2 regions of the Streptomyces sp. NPDC087787 genome follow, and region 2 is predicted to be linked to the other one. Evidence: riboswitches for the same ligand, from Rfam matches in the RefSeq annotation. Region 2 holds a riboswitch; the other holds the start of a gene.
The links. A riboswitch is a leader RNA that binds a small molecule or an ion and turns the genes downstream of it on or off. The one in region 2 is predicted to bind S-adenosylmethionine.
Positions count from the first base shown of each region.

Region 1: another riboswitch for S-adenosylmethionine. It lies ahead of ACIOWN_RS02110 (aminotransferase class V-fold PLP-dependent enzyme); the one in region 2 lies ahead of thrC (threonine synthase).

Region 1 covers NZ_JBIUVQ010000001.1:452,696-458,386, reverse strand. The annotation lists gene ACIOWN_RS02130 (NYN domain-containing protein) at 1-696, opposite strand, end outside; gene ACIOWN_RS02125 (hypothetical protein) at 771-1,010, opposite strand; partial or broken gene ACIOWN_RS02120 (rhomboid family intramembrane serine protease) at 1,166-1,967, shown strand; gene ACIOWN_RS02115 (Lrp/AsnC family transcriptional regulator) at 1,964-2,245, shown strand; gene ACIOWN_RS02110 (aminotransferase class V-fold PLP-dependent enzyme) at 2,357-3,742, opposite strand; SAM riboswitch class IV at 3,906-4,022, opposite strand; gene trpD (anthranilate phosphoribosyltransferase) at 4,108-5,172, opposite strand; gene ACIOWN_RS02100 (cytochrome bc complex cytochrome b subunit) at 5,321-5,691, opposite strand, start outside.
Region 2 covers NZ_JBIUVQ010000009.1:157,515-163,205, reverse strand. The annotation lists gene otsB (trehalose-phosphatase) at 1-31, shown strand, start outside; gene ACIOWN_RS16790 (trehalose-6-phosphate synthase) at 54-1,484, opposite strand; gene ACIOWN_RS16785 (glucosyl-3-phosphoglycerate synthase) at 1,568-2,539, opposite strand; SAM riboswitch class I at 2,698-2,867, shown strand; gene thrC (threonine synthase) at 2,886-4,169, shown strand; gene ACIOWN_RS16775 (MoaD/ThiS family protein) at 4,166-4,441, shown strand; gene ACIOWN_RS16770 (cold-shock protein) at 4,872-5,075, shown strand; gene groL (chaperonin GroEL) at 5,506-5,691, shown strand, end outside.

The DNA of each region.
Region 1 (5,691 bases), on a different contig from region 2:
CTTGAGCCGGCGGGTCTCGCTCTCGGCGGCCGACACCTGCGCCTGCCCCTCGGCCCGGGCGGCCTCCAGCTCGCCCCGCGCCTTGCGCAGCGCGGCCTCACCACGCTTGACGTCGCTGTGCGCGGCCCGCAGCCTGCGGTGCAGCGACTCGGCCTCCCTCCGGGCGGCGTCCAGCTCGGCCCGCAGCCGCTCGGTGTCGGCCCGGTTCTGCTCACGGGCCGCCGCCAGCTCGGCGCGCAGCCGTTCCAGTTCGGCCCGGCTCTCCTCGTCGGCACGCTCGGCGTCCGCCCGCTGGGCCTCCTCGCCCGCGGCGGCGACCAGCTTCACCCAGCCCGGCGGTCGCAGCACGTAGGCCGCGGCCGCCACGTCGAGCGGGTCCGCGGCCGGGGGCGGCGAGCCGGAGTCGAGGGCGGCCGACAGCTCCGGCTGGGCCTCCTTGAACTTGTCGCCGACGCGCTGGCGGAACAGCGGATCGGTCTCGAGCGCGGCCGCCATCGCGTTGCCGGCGAACTTCGCCCGGCGGCTGGGCGTGAACCGGGCGTACTGCCGCAGCTGCGCGGGCAGTTCCCCGAACGTCAGTGCCCCGAAGGAGTCGGAGACGATCTGGACGACCCGGCGGCGCACTCCGTCGGGCAGGGGACGGTCGAGCACCTCGGCGGCGCCGTCGCCCGGCCCCCCGCCTTGTGTCTCCGCCATCCGTCACCCCAATGCCTCAATGCCTCGATACCCCGCGGCCTCCCGCGGGGGTCGCCCGTGAGGGCCCGTTCCACTCAGGAGCCGGCGCCCGGCCTGTCCACGAGTTCCACCTGGTCCACGGCGTTGCACCAGCGGCAGCGCACCGACTCGATCGTCTCACTGACCACCTCGCGCTCCTCGACCTGCGGCTCTCCGGCCAGGTCCAGGTGCACGTACTCGACGACCTTCGACGAGCGGGTCACGTCGAAACGGGTGAGATTGCCGCACAGGGTGCAGCGCCACCGCGTCGTGGCGGTCGGCAGGGGAACCGTCATCGTGACTGTTCGCTTCCTTCTGTGGTCCGTGACGCGCCAGTTTCCCTGGGCGTGTGGCACGTAACCCTACGGCCTGGCGGGGACTCGGCGCCGGTCCATCCACGGCGGCGAGGCGGTCTGTGCGGTTGCGTCCCGTTACGCCATGCTCTGTGCACATGATCGGCAACAGGTACACGGTGGCCGCCCGGACGATCGAGGCGGCCAGGGCGGTACGGAGCATGCAGGCGCCGGTGACGTGCGCCCTGATCGTCCTGTGCTGTCTGATCTTCGTGACCGGCCCGGCCTCGGGTCTCAATCCCTCCTACGGCACCGGGGACGCGCTGCTGCTCGCCCAGCGGGCCTACTTCCGGCGGTGGGGCGTGGTCCCCGCCGACTTGTTCACCGGCTCACCGCGGGCCGCCCTCACTCCCGCGACGGCCCTGTTCGTGCACGGCAGCTGGGTGCACCTGCTCGGCAACATGCTCTTCCTCCACGTCTTCGGGGCGATGACCGAGGAGCGCATGGGCCGCGTCCGGTTCACGCTGTTCTACGTCGGCTGCGGCTACCTGGCCCTGGTGGGCTACGCGGCCGCCAACGCCGCCTCCGGGCAGAGCCTGGTGGGAGCCTCGGGCGCGATCTCGGCGGTCCTCGGGGCGTTTCTCCTTCTGTTCCCCAGCGCCCGGGTGACCAGTCTCTTCCCGTTCCTGTTCTTCCTGCCGCTGCGTTTTCCCGCGTGGGTGGTCCTGCCCTTCTGGGCGGCACTCCAGTGGCTGGCCGCGGGACGCGCCGCCGAGGGACCGCAGGTCGCCTACCTGGCCCATGTGGTGGGCTTCGCCCTGGGCTTCGCCTGCGCGTGGCCCTGGTCCGGCCAGATCAGAGGGCGCGTAGCGCGGCCTTGGAAGGGTGGTGGCGGGAGACGGGAGGGCTAGAGTGAAGCCCGCCCCTGCTCCGGCCCCCGAGGGAGAGAACCAGCCGTGATCACCGCGATCGTCCTCATCAAGACCAGCGTGGACCGGATTCCCGAGATCGCCGAGCAGATCGCCTCACTGGACTCGGTCAGCGAGGTCTTCTCCGTCACCGGCACGTACGACCTGATCGCCATGGTCCGGGTGCGGCAGCACGAGGACCTCGCGGAGGTCATCCCGGGGCGGATCAGCAAGATCCCGGGCGTCGAGGGGACGGACACGCACGTGGCCTTCCGCACGTACTCGCAGCACGACCTGGAGGCGGCGTTCGCCATCGGGCTGGACTCCTGACCAGCGCGAACGCCGGACCACCACAGGCGCCGGACCACCACGGACGCCCGGCGGCTCCGGACGTCCGACCGCCCCGGGCTCCTCACCGCCCGGGGCTCCTGGGCGGGCGGATCACACCGCGGGGACGCAGCGGCCGTCCTCCGTGCGGTACGTCCACTTCGCGCCCTCGCGGACCAGTTCCCGCACCGCGGCCACGAAGCGGTCCACGTGCTCGTCGGGCGTGCCCGCGCCGAAGCTCACCCTGATGGCGTTGAGGGACTTCTCGCCCGGGGCGGCCTCGGGCGCGCCGCACTCGCCCTGGCTCTGCGGATCGCCGCCCAGCAGGGTGCGGACCAGGGGGTGGGCGCAGAAGAGGCCGTCGCGTACGCCGATGCCGTACTCGGCGGAGAGGGCGGCGGCGAAGTGGGAGCTGTTCCAGCCCGCCACGACGAAGGAGACGACGCCGACCCGCGGGGCGTCGTCGCCGAACAGGGACAGGACCCTGACCTCGGGCACCTCGGCCAGACCGGCCCGCACCTTGCGGATCAGGTGCCGCTCACGCGCGACGAGCTCGTCGAATCCGGCCTCGGTCAGCGCCGCGCAGGCCGAGGCGACGGCGTAGGCGCCGATGACGTTCGGGGAGCCGGCCTCGTGGCGGGCGGGCGACTCGTGCCAGCGCACGTCCACGGACCCGTCGGCGCGCCGCGCCACCGTACGGCTCGCGCCGCCGCCCGCGAGGTACGGCTCGGCCTCGCGCAGCCAGTCGGCACGGCCGGCGAGCACACCGGAGCCGAAGGGCGCGTACAGCTTGTGGCCGGAGAAGGCGACCCAGTCGACGTCGAGGTCGCGGACGGACACCGGGTGGTGCGGGGCGAGCTGGGCGGCGTCCAGGACGATCCGGGCGCCGTGCGCGTGGGCGGCGGCGGCCAGTTCCCGTACGGGCCACAGCTCGCCGGTGACGTTGGAGGCGCCGGTGACGCACACCAGGGCCGGGCCGTGGGGGAAGCGGTCGGCGAGGGCCCGCTCCAGGGTCGCCACCGCGTGATCCGGGGTGCGCGGGGCGTCGAGGTACGTCACCCGCGCGTCCCGCCACGGCAGCAGCGAGGCGTGGTGCTCGGTCTCGAAGACGAAGACCTGGCAGTCCGCGGGCAGCGCGCGGGCGAGCAGGTTGAGGGAGTCGGTGGTGGACCGGGTGAACACCACCTGGTCCTCCGCACGGCAGTCCAGGAACTCCGCGACCGTCCCGCGGGCGTTCTCGAACAGGTCGGTGGAGAGCTGGGAGAGGTAGCCGGCGCCGCGGTGGACGCTGCCGTAGTACGGCGCGTACGCGGCGACGTCGTCCCAGACCCGCTGGAGGGCGGGCGCGCTGGCCGCGTAGTCGAGCGCCGCGTAGGTGACCTCCCCGCCGGTGACGAGGGGGACGGTGACGTCGCGGCCCAGGACGGGCAGCGGCTCCGGGATGTCACGGCGAACGGGCTGGTCGGCGGGAACGGCGGACACGGACGTGGACACGGACATGGGTGAACTCCCGTGGAAGCAGGCGGCATCGCCACGCGAGCGGACACGGCTCAAGCGCGGAGAAGGTGAAAAGGGGGGTGCGGAGGCGGGGCTCTACGCCCTAACGCATTCGCTTGCTCACGGAAGGCTCCCTCGTACGACCAGGACCCCTGGTGCTGCGAGGGGTCCGCGCTTGCCGTAGGCCTCGCTGCCTACGACCTGGTCCTCACCCGGGGCACCCCGCCACGGACGGAGGGTTGCCGGACAGCCGGCCGGGGCCACATGGCTGTCACTCATGACCTGGTTCAGCATCCTGCCACACGGTCTTCCACGCGCAAGGCGCAGTCCGGATCGTGGACTGCGCCCTGCGAGGGAAAACGCGGCTATCAGGCGTTGCTGGCGGCCACCCAGCGCTCCAGCGTGCGCTTGGCGGACCCGGAGTCGATCGACTCCGCCGCGCGGTCCATGCCCGCCCGGATCTGCTCGGCGAGGGTGCCCGACCCCGGCTGCAGCGCCACCAGCGCCGCCGCGGAGTTCAGTAGGACGGCGTCCCGTACGGGCCCCTCCTCACCGTCCAGCAGGCGCCGGGCCACCTCGGCGTTGTACGAGGCGTCCCCGCCCCGCAGCGCCTCCACGGGCACCAGCTCGATGCCGACGTCCCGCGGGTCGAAGCGCTCCTGGGTCACCTCCCCGTCCCGGACGATCCAGACCCGTGAGGTGGCGGTCGTGGTGAGCTCGTCGAGGCCGTCGTCGCCCCGGAAGACCAGGGAGGAGTGGCCGCGTTCGGCGAAGACGCCGGCGACGACCGGTGCCATGCGCGGATCCGCGACCCCGACGGCCTGTGCCCGCACCCTGGCCGGGTTGGTCAGCGGGCCGAGCACGTTGAACACCGTGCGGATGGCCAACTGGCCGCGGGCGGCGCCCACGTGGCGCAGCGCCGGATGGAACTTGACCGCGAAGCAGAAGGTGATGCCCGCCTCCTGCGCCACCTCGGCCACCCGCCGCGGCGTCAGCTCCAGATTGACGCCGAGCTTTCCCAGCACGTCCGAGGCCCCGGAGGCGGAGGACGCGGCCCGGTTGCCGTGCTTGACGACACTGGCGCCGGTGCCTGCCACGACGATCGAGGACATGGTGGAGATGTTCACGGTCTTCGCGCCGTCGCCGCCGGTGCCGACGATGTCGACGGTCGCGCCGGGCACCTCGATCACATTGGCGTGCTCGTACATGGTGCGGACCAGGCCGGTGATCTCCTCCACCGTCTCGCCCTTGGCCCGCAGGGCCACCACGAACCCGGCGATCTGCGCGTCGGTCGCCTCGCCGCGCATGATCAGGTCCATCGCCCAGGCGGTCTCGTCGGCGGTGAGGTTCCGGCCCTCCAGCAGGCCGTTCAGCAGGGCGGGCCAGGAGCGGCCCGCCGCGGTGTCGCCTCCAGCGGGGGTCACAGCGTTCATATGCCGCTCCTGGGTCGGTGTCCCGCACTGCGGGGACGCGAGTCTCGAACAGGTCCACCCTATCCAGCCCCGGACACCGCGAAGGGCCCCGTCCGGGGATCGGACGGGGCCCTTCGACCGTGGCGTGGCGACGCTCAGCGGTCAGTGATCAGTGGTGGCCGTGGCCGCTCGTGATCTCCCTGTACTCCTCGACGGTCGGCTTCGGGATCTGGTTGTCCTCGCCGTAGTACGCGTTGCTGAGCTTGGCGCGGAGCTTCTGCGAGCCCTTGATCTTGCGTTCGACACCGTTCTCGTCGACCGCCGGACCGATCTCGGCCGGCTCGTACTGGTCGTGCGCCGTGAGCGTGAAGAGCTGCTCCTGGCTCAGCGGCTCGTGCACCTCGATGAACTCACCGTGCGGCAGGCGCTTGATGATGCCGGTCTCGCGGCCGTGCAGCACCTTGTCCTTGTCGCGGCGCTGGAGGCCGAGGCAGATCCGCTTGGTGGCGACGAACGCGATGACCGGTCCGACGAAGAAGC
Region 2 (5,691 bases):
GCTGAGGAACCTGGCCGACCGCCTCGCGTAGCCTCGCGTAGCCCCCCGTCCGTTCAGCCGCCCAGCTCCTGGAGCTGGTCCAGGAACCACTGGGCGGGCGGCAGCGCGGTCGCGGCCGCGGCCAGCCGCTTCGTCCGCTCCGCCCGCTCGGGATCCGGCATGTTCAGCGCCCGGTGCAGCGCACCGGCCGTCCCCACCACGTCGTACGGGTTGACGACGACCGCGTCCTCGCCCAGCTCCGCGTACGCCCCCGCCTCCCGCGACAGCACCAGCGCGCACCCCGAGTCGGAGACGACCGGCACCTCCTTGGCGACCAGGTTCATCCCGTCCCGGATGGGGTTGACCAGGGCCACGTCGGCGATCCGGTACGCCGCGAGCGACCGCGCGAAGTCGTCCTCCACGTGCAGCAGGACGGGGGTCCAGCCGGGCGTCCCGTACCGGGCGTTGATCTCCTCGGCCACCCGCCGCACCTGCTCCGTGTACTCCCGGTACACCGCGAGGTCCTGCCGCGAGGGGTAGGCGAACGCCACGTGCACCACCCGCTCGCGCCACTGCGGGCGCTGCTCCAGCAGCTCCCGGTACGCGTGCAGCCCCCGCACGATGTTCTTGGACAGCTCGGTCCGGTCCACCCGCACGATCGTCCGGCGCGGGCCACCGTCCGGTCCGGTGCCGATCTCCTCGCGCAGCGCCGCCATCCGCTCCTCGACGTCGGCCCGGTGCGACCGTTCCCGCAGGAACTCCGCGTCCGCGCCCAGCCCGTGCACCCCGATCCGGGTACCCCCGAGCCCGCCGACGAGCGCGTCGCAGCACCCGGCGAACGCGTCGGCCCACCGCTGGGTGAGGAAGCCCAGCCGGTCCGCGCCCAGCATTCCGCGCAGCACCTGCTCGGCGATGTCGTCGGGGAGGATCCGGAAGTAGTCCGCCGGCGCCCACGGCGTGTGCGAGAAGTGCCCGATGCGCACATCGGGCCGGAAATCGCGCAGCATCCCCGGCACGAGCGTCAGGTGGTAGTCCTGCACCACCACGGCCGCCCCCTCGGCCGCCTCCTCCGCGAGCGCCTCGGCGAAGGCCAGGTTGTAGGCCTCGTAGGACTTCCACAGGCGCCGGAACCCGGCGTCGAAGACCGGCTCCAGCGGGGTCTGGTACAGCATGTGGTGGACGAACCACAGCACCGAGTTGGCGATGCCGTTGTAGGCGTCGGAGAAGACCCGCGCGTCGATGTCGAGCATCCGCACCTGCTGCCCGCCGGTCGCCTCGGACGGCAGCCGGCGCCCGCCCTCGAAGCGGCCCGCCGCCTCCCGGTCGGCGTCGCTCAGCGCGGCGCACACCCACACCACCCCCGCCTCCGGGCCGATCGCGGAGAGCCCGGACACCAGCCCCCCGCCACCGCGCCGGGAGTGGAGTGAGCCGTCCTCGCGCACCTGATACGAAACCGGGCCGCGATTGGACGCGACCAGCACCTCGGCACCGTGCGTAGAAGCCATAAGCCTCAACCTAGCCCGGCCCCGAAACGCTCAAACGTACGGTTCCGCTTCGTAGCCGCCGGAAAGCGGGCGAGGCCGTTGTTTCACGCCACCTGCCGGGCCGCGTACTCCGCGACCTCGGCCATCGGCGGACGCTCCTCGGTGTCCACGGGGTGCGTCCGCGGCTCGAAGCCGTTCTCGCCGCGCTCGAACTGGGTGAGCCTGGGGCGCACGAGATGGCCGCGGGCCAGGCGGAGCTGGGCGGTGCGGTAGATCGCGGCGGCCATCCTGCCGAGCGCCTGCCCGTCCTGGTGCCGGTGCCTGCGCACCCCGACGTCGACCTGCGCGAGCGCGTCCAGGCCCACCAGGTGCAGCGCGTCGACCAGCATGCCCAGCTCGACGCCGTAGCCGACCGGGAAGGGCAGCTGTTCGAGGAGTGAGCGGCGGGCCGCGTACTCGCCGCCGAGCGGCTGCACGAAGCCGGCGAGCTGCGGCCAGTGCATGTTGAGCAGCGGGCGCGCCATCAGCTCGGTGACCCGTCCGCCCTGCCTGGCGGCGGCCGAGGCGGAGGCGTCCCGGCCGGGCACGGTGAAGGGGCGGTCGTACATCGCCTTGACCAGGTCGACGTCGCGTTCGGTGAGCAGCGGGCCCACGATGCCGGTGACGAAGTCGGAGGAGAACTCCCGCAGATCGGCGTCGACGAAGCAGATGACGTCCCCGCGGGTGACGAGCAGGGAGCGCCACAGCACCTCGCCCTTGCCCGGCACCGCGGGCAGGCGCGGCAGGATCTCGTCGCGGCGCACCACCCGGGCGCCCGCGGCGGCGGCCACCTCGAAGGTGCGGTCGGTGGAGCCCGAGTCGACGACGACGATCTCGTCGACGAGCGGCGCCCGCTCCACCAGGTCGCGGCGGATCACCGCGACGATGTCGCCGACCGTCGCCTCCTCGTTCAGCGCGGGCAGCACCACGGAGACCGACTGACCGGTGCGCTGCTTGGCCGCCAGGATCTGGTGCAGCGGCCGGTCGGCGACGGACCAGGAGCGGGTGGCCAGCCAGCGCTCGACTTCTTCCAGCACGGTCAGCGGCTCCTCACTGTCGTCCCGCGACTGTCGTCTCGCGGTGTCGTCTCGCGGTTCGGACGACCGTCTCCGCCGTCCTGGCCTTCCGTTACAGTCTTGAACAACGCGGACGACCATCCCATGCCGGGGGTCGACTCCGCCTCACAACCGAATACAGCTCATCCAGAGGGGCAGAGGGACACGGCCCGATGAAGCCCCGGCAACCCTCCAGCCGGTTCTCGTATCGACCGCTGTGCGCGCACAGCCGATCGTCCTCGCGAGGCTCCCGGCTAGGGAAGGTGCCAAATCCGTCTCACGGCGAGATGCGTCGTGAGGAAGATGAGGAGAAAGGGCCTCGCCTCACATGGCTGTGCAGACCGTTGCAAGCAGCACCGATTCCACCGTGGACCTCGGCCCCGCCGCGGCACTGAGCTGTCGCGAGTGCGGTCACCGCGTCCCTCTCGGCCCGGTCTTCGCCTGCGAGGAGTGTTTCGGCCCGCTGGAGATCGCCTACGACTTCTCGGCCTACGACACCGAGGAGCTGCGCAAGCGGATCGAAGCGGGCCCCGCGAACATCTGGCGCTACGCGCCGCTGCTGCCCGTCCCCGCGGACGTCGCCGGCAAGCCGAACCTGAACCCGGGCTGGACCAAGCTCGTCCAGGCCGACCGCCTCGCCGGTGAACTGGGCGTGACCGGCGGGCTGTACGTGAAGGACGACTCCGGCAACCCGACGCACTCCTTCAAGGACCGCGTGGTCGCCCAGGCGCTGGAGGCGGCCCGCGCCTTCGGCTTCACCACGCTCTCCTGCTCCTCGACCGGCAACCTGGCCGGTGCCGTCGGCGCCGCGGCCGCCCGTGCCGGACTGCGCTCCTGCGTGTTCATCCCGCACGACCTGGAGCAGGGCAAGGTCGTGATGGCCGCGATCTACGGCGGCGAACTCGTCGGCATCGAGGGCAACTACGACGACGTGAACCGCTTCTGCTCCGAGCTGATCGGCGATCCGGCCGGCGAGGGCTGGGGCTTCGTCAACGTCAACCTGCGGCCGTACTACGCCGAGGGCTCCAAGACGCTGGCGTACGAGATCTGCGAGCAGCTCGGCTGGCGGCTGCCGGACCAGATCGTCGTGCCGATCGCCTCGGGCTCCCAGCTCACCAAGGTCGACAAGGGCCTGCGGGAGCTGATCGAACTCGGACTGGTCGAGGACCGGCCGTACAAGATCTTCGGCGCCCAGGCCGAGGGCTGCTCTCCGGTGTCCACCGCCTTCAAGGCCGGCCACGACGTCGTGCGGCCGCAGAAGCCGGACACCATCGCCAAGTCCCTGGCCATCGGCAACCCGGCCGACGGCCCGTACGTCCTGGACATCGCGCGCCGCACCGGAGGCGCGGTGGAGGACGTGACCGACGAGCAGGTCGTCGACGCGATCAGGCTGCTGGCGCGGACCGAGGGCATCTTCGCGGAGACCGCGGGCGGTGTGACGGTCGGCGTGACGAAGAAGCTGGTCGAGAACGGCGTCCTCGACCCGACGAAGACCACCGTCGTCCTCAACACCGGCGACGGGCTGAAGACCCTGGACGCGGTGGCCGGCACCGGCCTGACCGCGACGATCCGTCCGACCCTGGACTCCTTCCGAGAGGCTGGCCTGGCATGAGCGTGACCGTCCGCATCCCCACCATCCTGCGCACCTACACCGGCGGGCGGGCCGAGGTGAGCGCCGAGGGCGCGACCCTGTCCGACGTCATCTCTGACCTGGAGAAGAACCACACGGGCATCGCGGCCCGGGTCCTGGACGACCAGGGCAAGCTGCGCCGCTTCGTCAACGTGTACGTCAACGACGACGACGTCCGGTTCGAGCAGGGCCTTCAGACGGCCACTCCGGACGGCGCGGGCGTCTCGATCATCCCCGCGGTCGCCGGCGGCTGATCATTACCTTCGGTAATTCCGGTCACGCAGAGTTCATCGAGTTGCCCCTTCCGTGAGAGATACGGAGGGGGCAATTCTGTGTGATTGAACGCGGTAGAGTTGGGGAACGCGCCCCCGAACTCGGAATCCGGGGCCATGGAATCCTGCCGTGGGCCCGGTAAGAAGTAGCCAAAGTCTGCGAGCCTTTTGTGGTATTTGCCTTGTTCGTGGGGCCCGAATTGCCCTGAATTCGCGTGAATTCTTCCTATATTCCGGACCGTGTGCGTCCAGATTTCTCGTCCGATTGACCTGTTGCAGAGGGCAGTTGGGCAGATACATTCGGCCGCGGTCGACGCGTTCCGGCGCACGCCCCCGATTCACGGGGGGTGAGGTCTGACCCGGGTCCGCGAAGTGCGGATCTGTGCAAGGGCCAGTAATAGGGGAGTTAGGCATGGCTCAGGGCACCGTCAAGTGGTTCAACGCGGAGAAGGGGTACGGCTTCATCGCGGTCGACGGTGGTGCGGACGTCTTCGTCCACTACAGCGCGATCCAGATGGACGGCTACCGCACGCTGGAAGAGGGCCAGCGGGTCGAGTTCGAGATCTCGCAGGGCCAGAAGGGTCCGCAGGCCGACATGGTCCGCGTCACGGCCTGAATCGCGCGACCACCGCAAGCGACGTTCTTCTTCGGAAGGGCCCGCACCTCCGCTGCCGGGGTGCGGGCCCTTCGCCGTGCCCGCGCCCCGCCCGGGTGTGCCGGCCTCGTGCGCGGCTCCCTCGCCGGGGCCGGCCGCCGGTGTTCGCGCGCGGCTGACTCCCCGCCGACCACCCCGAAGGCGCTTGCGCCCACCCGTCACCCGACCGCCACCCCTCATCGAGCCCGCTTCGCGGGCGCACCTTGCACTCGGAGGGGTCGAGTGCTAATCATTGGCGTTAGCACTCTGAAGGTGAGAGTGACAACGAAGGACCGGGTCGGTGAGGCCACGGGCCAGGTGGGGCAAGGAACCACCTCAGGCCGGGGCCGTCCGTCGCGGGCGCGGGCGCGGTCCGAAGGAATCACCCCCAGTCCTGGAGGGACCACTTCACATGGCCAAGATCATCGCGTTCGACGAGGAGGCGCGGCGAGGCCTCGAGCGCGGCATGAACCAGCTCGCGGACGCCGTCAAGGTGACCCTCGGCCCCAAGGGCCGCAACGTCGTCCTCGAGAAGAAGTGGGGTGCCCCCACGATCACCAACGACGGTGTCTCCATCGCCAAGGAGATCGAGCTCGAG